One region of the Arthrobacter sp. MYb224 genome, then DNA from elsewhere that is predicted to be linked to it. Evidence: predicted binding sites of a transcription regulator. Region 1 holds the regulator's gene; the other holds the start of a gene.

The links. The regulator LexA, encoded in region 1, represses DNA repair genes until DNA is damaged. The targets are predictions, from matches to a motif close to TCGAACANNTGTTCGA.
Region 2: a site for LexA is predicted at 1,587-1,602, ahead of uvrA (excinuclease ABC subunit UvrA). Genes of this name have one in related genera too.

The regions. Positions count from the first base shown of each region.
Region 1 covers NZ_PCPU01000012.1:45,585-48,995, forward strand. The annotation lists gene CQ017_RS16795 (histidinol-phosphate transaminase) at 1-338, opposite strand, end outside; gene CQ017_RS16800 (LysM peptidoglycan-binding domain-containing protein) at 413-766, opposite strand; gene lexA (transcriptional repressor LexA) at 1,024-1,740, shown strand; gene CQ017_RS16810 (glycoside hydrolase family 76 protein) at 1,803-2,885, opposite strand; gene CQ017_RS16815 (HNH endonuclease signature motif containing protein) at 2,974-3,411, opposite strand, start outside.
Region 2 covers NZ_PCPU01000001.1:471,707-475,117, reverse strand. The annotation lists gene CQ017_RS02295 (GntR family transcriptional regulator) at 1-221, shown strand, start outside; gene CQ017_RS02290 (SDR family NAD(P)-dependent oxidoreductase) at 388-1,218, opposite strand; gene uvrA (excinuclease ABC subunit UvrA) at 1,616-3,411, shown strand, end outside.

The DNA of each region.
Region 1 (3,411 bases):
CTGCGCCCCGGGCCGCCGAAGGCCTGCAGGATCTGCTGGAGAATTTCGTTGGAGCCGTTTGCGGCCCAGATGTTGTCGGAGGTCAGCCCGTGACCAAGGTAGTCGGCGAGCAGCTCGCGCAATTCGGTAAATTCACGATCCGGGTAACGATTTAGGCTGGCAGCCGCTTTGGTTACTTCCTGAGCGATGGCATCGACAACGGTCGCTGGCAACGGATGGGTGTTCTCGTTGACGTTCAGCTGAATGGGGACGTCAATTTGCGGCGCTCCATATGGGGATAGCCCGCGGAGATTCTCACGCAAGGGCAGCTGACTCAGAAGTTCACTACGGTCATTCACGCATTAATTCTAATGCTGAGGCACTCTCGCCGGTGAATCCACGACAAGAACAGGTAACAATAGTGAGCTGGCACTTAGTTCGAGAGTACCGGGATATCCAAAGTGTCCCCGGCGTACAACACACCGGCATCGATGGAGTTCAATTCCTCAATGTGGCTCATCGCCGCGTTGACTTCGTAGCCTACGGCGTACTCGCTGGCCAGCCCCCATAGGGTGTCACCGGGAATCACGGTGACTTCCACCGTCGCCGGGCCGGTGGGAAGGTCCGTGGACGCTTGGGCGCTGCTGGTGAACATGGTGAACATGAACGCCGCGGCGATCGTGAGCAGGAAGACCGGTATGCCTACCAGTACTGCCCAACCGCGACGGTTGATGCGGATCCTCATTGGTGTCTTGCTCTGCTGTGGGTGAAGTGCCAGAGTTGCCACGACTTTTTCTCCTCAACGATTACGGGTGATGCGAACCAATATTCGAATACAATCTTCGAACACCTGTTCGATACTAGTACATCTTTTCTAACAGAGCCAGATCGAACTTGTCCAGATGTTTTCGAACAAATCTTTGAAAGAAGCCCTGCGATCAACTAAGATTTCGAAGTAGTCGATCAATGAATACATCACAACATTGGGCACCGACAGTTTGTAGCTTCGAACTGAGGACCGAATGCAAGGGAAGGCAAAAATACATGTCAGCATCACAGCGCACTCCCCGGTCGAACGCCCGTTCGCTGACGATACGTCAGAAAAAGATCCTCGAAACCATCCAGCGTGCGATCGGCAAGAATGGCTACCCGCCGTCGATGCGTGAGATTGGCGACTCGGTCGGGCTCAAAAGCCTTTCGAGCGTTACTCACCAACTCGGTCAGCTCGAAAAGCTTGGGTACATTCGTCGCGACCCGCGGCGTCCACGAGCGATGGAGATTCTGCTTCCGCTGCAGCTTGCAGAGGACGGCGAGGGAAGCAGCGAGCCGCTGAGCGCGCCGGAACCCGCTGAGGACACGAAGGTCATTGAGCTGAGCTCCTCGGCAGACACCACAATGGTTCCCTTGGTCGGACGCATCGCCGCCGGTGGACCAATTTTGGCGGAGCAAACCGTCGAAGACGTCTTTTCCCTACCCCGCCAGCTGGTTGGCCACGGCGAGCTGTTCATGCTCAAGGTATCGGGCGATTCGATGGTGGATGCGGCTATTTGCGATGGCGACTGGGTGGTCGTCCGTCGCCAGCAGACCGCGGAGAACGGCGATATTGTGGCCGCATTGCTTGACGAGGAAGCCACGGTGAAGACCTTCCGTCAGCGCGACGGCCACACCTGGTTGCTGCCACAGAATTCGCGTTATGAGCCGATTCTCGGCGACGCGGCCACGGTGATGGGACGCGTCGTGTCGGTGATGCGTTCGCTGTAGCAGGCAAGTTTATTCCAACGAGCCATTCGGCCTCACCCATTGTCGGTGAGACCGGATGGCTTTTATTTTGCGCTGAGGTGGCTCGGCGGCAGGCTCACGCGCCCGGCTGCCTGGAGGATCGTCCAGCGTTGGGTGGCCGCCGAAAGCTGCGTCTCGACCCGGTCCGCGATCTGGCTCGCCGTGTCGCGGACCAATCGCGCGGCGGTGCGGCGGGTCTCAGCGGGCAGACGTTCGTCGTTCGCGGCGAGCGCCAGGTAGCGGCAGAGGATTCCAGTGAACAGATTGCCGTCTCCGCCGGATTCCAGGCGCAGGCCCTGTGCCGCAGTGGCGAGCTGGTCGTTGATCGCCTGAATCAGCGAGGCGGCTTGTGCCAGATGCTCAGCGGTCCCGGTGGCCAGCAATGCGCCGAGCACGGTGCCCTGATTGTAGGTGTAGATCGCTTCCTCGGTGCGCGGGCCGCCGGCGGTCAGGCGGATGCCGTCGAGGTAGAGCCCGGAGGATGTGCTGTAGAGCTCGCGACGCAGCCAGTCCAGCAGCCCGGTGGCGGTGCTCAAGTCCGCGATGCGTGCGAAATACAGGGCCGCCGGGGCGTTGGTGGGCGTGTTCTTGAAGTCGCGTTTGCGCGACCAGTAGAGCCCGCCGCCGAGCTTCTCGTCTTGGCCGCGCACCAGCTGTCGAGCCAGTGCACGCATGGCTAGGGTGGCGAGCAGCGCCGGGCGGGCGGTGAGCTGCTGGCTCAGCCCATTGAGCCGTTGGCTGGCAAGCAGCAACCAGGCCATGTCGTCGTAGAAGTAATTCGGGAAGCGGCCGAAATTGCGCAGCAGGATGCCGCGCAGCAGCTGGTTGGCCCGCCGCCAGTGCCTCTGGGCCGCGCACCGGTGACCGGAGTGCAGCTCGCGGAAAGCCGCGTCGAGGATCGCGTCGAGATAGTGCGCCTGCCACCAGTAGTGCCATTCGGACCAGGGGCGCGGGCGTTTGCCAGGCGCTGGCGCGGTAGGCGTCGCATGCAGCGAGCCGATCCAGGTGCCGGGCAGGCCCATGAGCCGATGGCCGAATCTGGCGTGCAGGTCCTCGCCTGCCACCGCGGCTAGGGCCTCCCAGTGCTCGGGGTCGTGGTTGCCTGGCTGATGCTGCGCTTCATTCACGAGTCGGCTCCCACTGCTCAATTCTCCGGTTGTGTGCAACAGCGTAGCCGCTTCGCCCGCCGGCATCGAGCACATCGAGCGGGCGGGATCAGGCCGCGAGCACTTCGGCGGCCGAGAACCAGTAGGTGTTGCGTCGCGGTTGTTGATCGGGGTCCAAGAATTTGGGCAGCAGCACCGCCGGAGGTTTGCCCTCGGCCACCACGAGGTTGAAAAGCCCGGCATGGCGCGCGTGGTGATGCATGGGACAGAGCAGAACGCCACGATCCACGCGGGTCTGTCCGCCCTCCTCCCATGGATCGACGTGGTCCGCCTCGCAGCGGCTGGCCGGCATCCGGCAGCCCGGGTAGAGGCAACCGCGGTCGCGGGCGGCCAGGGCGCGTTTCATATGCGGCGGAAAGAGCCGTTTGGATCGGCCGATATCCAGCGGTTGGCCTTTGCCGTCCAGCACCGCCGGGTAGATTCCGGCATTGCACATGAGCGTTCGGGCCTCCGCCGCGGTCAGCGGCAGGCCATTTTCGGTGCTGGC
Region 2 (3,411 bases), on a different contig from region 1:
CGGTGAACACGGTGGCGAAGGTCTATAAGGAGCTGGAAGCCCAAGGCGCGGTCGTGACCCGCGGGCGACACGGAACCATCGTGCAAGCAGCCGAGGATCGTGCCCAGCAAGAAGTCGGCGACGCCGCAGCCGATCTGGCACGCGTAGCCCAGACCTGGTCGGTAGATGAAGAAACCGCGGTTAAGTATTTGCGCGCCGCGTTCAGCTCGCTGCCGCGTTAATCAGTGGCCTTCGGGCCATGGGGTACCGGGCTGTGCGAGGCGAGCTAACCCGAAACGCGATTTGAGTGTCCCTAAAGGTCGGTTCATGCCGGTTGGGCCCAAACCGCACTGCACCAGAACCATCGGCAGATTCTGCGCCACGCTCAGATAACTCGGGGAAATTCTGTCAGCTAGCGGTTCGGAGCAGTGAAGCCGATTTCTTCCAGAGCTGCTCTGCAAACTTCGGATTGTGCATTTCGGCACTTACCCTTGTCGCTATCCTGCGGGATTCATAGTAGGAACCCGGCAGGAAAGACGTTCCAGGAGTCCCTTCCGCGAGCCAAACAAGCTGATCTGACCCTTTTTCGGGAGTGACGGTAAAAAGACGTTTGAGCGGGCCGTGGTAAATGCGCCGCATGAAATGTGTGGTTTCGCTGGCGAAGCTGCTGGCGACGATACCCGGATGGAAAGCAACGGCGGTGATGCCTCGTGGTCCGAACCGGTGCTGCAATTCCTGAGTGAAGAGGATATTAGCGAGTTTCGCGTTGCCATAGGCTTTCTGCGGGGCGTAGCCCTCGGTATTCTGCAGGTCTTCGATATCCAGCCGCCCGAAGATCCGGGCGGCCTTGCTGGCTGTCTGGATAATCGTTGCCTTGCCGGCAAGCAGCGCTGGCATGAGCAAGCTGGTGAGCAGGAACGGAGCAAGGTGGTTGACCTGGAAAGTAATTTCATGCCCATCAACGGTCTGGGTTCGCTCACCCATGATGCCGCCTGCATTATTCGCGAGCACGTTGATTACGGGGTACGCCTCCAGCAGATCATCTGCCAGCTTTCTAACTTGGGTCAGCTCAGCGAAGTCAGCGACATAGTAAGGAACGGACAGCTCTGCGGCGATGCTTTTGGTTTTGCCCTCCGAGCGCCCCACGATGACGACGCGATGGCCACGGCCAACCAGCGTGCGCGCGGCGGCCGCGCCGATGCCGTCGCTGCCGCCGGTGATGATAATGGTTTTGCTCATGTTGAATTCATTTCCTCAATGCCGGCGCGGGAGCTCAGCCTCCCATTCTCGGATCGAACTGGCAAGTCATCCTAGCGGACGCCGGTGGCAGTATTTAGTTGAAGGCCAAGGGTTCCGGGGCCGGGCTGGAGTACCACGCCGGGAGGCACCGGCCACATGGCTCGTCGGGAAACTTTTGTGGGGAACATGCGAAGAAAATGCGCCCTGCCGGCGCTGTCGCCTACTTGTCGGCTAATCATCGTGCTCTTCCTGTTCGCTCCGTCCGAGCCTCGAAACGGCCGCCGACCAGCAAATCTTCAGGGCTGGAAATGCCCGGGATATCGCCCTGCGCGAAAGTAACGCGCATTTGTGCCAAGCACCACGTTTATTCGAAGTAGTTTTCGATTAGTATTACTTCGTGGCTATTACTGCAGAAAGCAAAAAACTGGATTTGTCCCGTCTGATCGTCAAGGGTGCGCGCGAGCACAACCTGAAGAACGTAGACGTGGATCTTCCGCGCGACGCGATGATCGTCTTTACCGGCTTGTCCGGATCGGGCAAGTCATCGCTGGCCTTCGACACGATTTTCGCCGAGGGGCAGCGCCGCTATGTCGAATCCCTGTCCGCCTATGCGCGCATGTTCCTGGGCCAGGTCGACAAGCCGGATGTGGACTTCATCGAAGGGCTTTCCCCGGCCGTGTCGATCGACCAGAAGTCCACGAGCCGCAACCCGCGGTCCACCGTGGGCACCATCACCGAGGTGTATGACTACATGCGCCTGCTCTGGGCCCGCGTAGGACGCCCGCACTGCCCCGAATGCGGGGAACCCATTTCGAAGCAGTCGCCGCAGCAGATCGTCGACCAGCTGCTGGAGATGCCGGAGAAGACCCGCTTCCAGGTGCTTGCCCCGGTGGTGCGCGCCCGTAAGGGCGAGTTCGTGGACCTGTTCGCCGAGCTATCCTCCAAGGGATTCTCCCGTGCCCGGGTCGACGGCAAGACCATTCAGCTGACCGAGCCGCCCAAGCTGGCCAAGCAGGTCAAGCACACCATCGAGGTGGTCGTTGACCGCCTCGCCATTAACGACACGGTGCACCAGCGGCTGACCGACTCGGTGGAAACCGCACTGAACCTGGCCGAGGGCCGCGTGCTGGTGGACTTCGTGGATCTGGAAGAGGACGACCCGAAGCGCGTCCGCGCGTTCTCCGAGAACCTCGCCTGCCCGAACGAGCACCCGCTGGCCATCGATGAGATCGAACCCCGAACCTTCTCCTTCAATAACCCCTTCGGCGCCTGTTCGGCCTGCAGCGGCATCGGCACCAAGCTCGAAGTCGATGAGCACCTGATCGTCCCGGATGCCGAGGTCAAACTGGCCGACGGGGCCATCGCGCCGTGGTCCTTGGGCAAGGCGACCACCGAATACTGGAACCGGTTGATCGAGGGGCTCGGCAAGGAGCTGGGCTTCAGCATGGACACCGCCTGGAAGGACCTGCCGGCACCGGCGCGCCAGGCGATCCTGAACGGCAAGGACCACAAGGTCGTGGTGCAGTACAAGAACCGTTTCGGCCGGGAGCGCAAGTACTCCACCGGGTTCGAAGGCGTCATCTCCTACGTGCACCGCAAGCATGAGGAAACCGAATCGGATCACGCGCGCGATCGCTACGAGCAGTACATGCGCCAGATTCCGTGCCCTACCTGCGGCGGCGCCCGGCTGAACCCGGCCTCGCTGTCGGTGCTGATCGGCGGCAAGTCGATCGCGGCGGTGGCGGCCATGGATTTGCGCGCGGCGGCCGAATTCCTCACCACCTTGGAGCTGAGCGACCGCGAGGCGCAGATCGCCACCCAGGTGCTGAAGGAAATTGGCGCGCGCATGAAGTTCCTGCTGGACGTGGGCCTGGAATACCTGACCCTGGAACGCGCCGCGGGCACCCTGTCCGGTGGCGAGGCGCAGCGCATCCGCCTGGCCACGCAGATCGGTTCCGGCCTGGTCGGCGTGCTCTACGTGCTGGACGAGCCCTCCATCGGCCTGCATCAGCGCGACAACCGCCGGCTGATCGAAACCCTGCTGCATCTGCGTTCGCTGGGCAATACGCTGATCGTCGTCGAACACGATGAGGACACCATCGCCGAGGCGGATTGGATCGTGGATATCGGTCCGGGTGCCGGGGAGCACGGCGGCGAGGTAGTCCATTCCGGCTCGCTGGAGGGGCTGAAGGA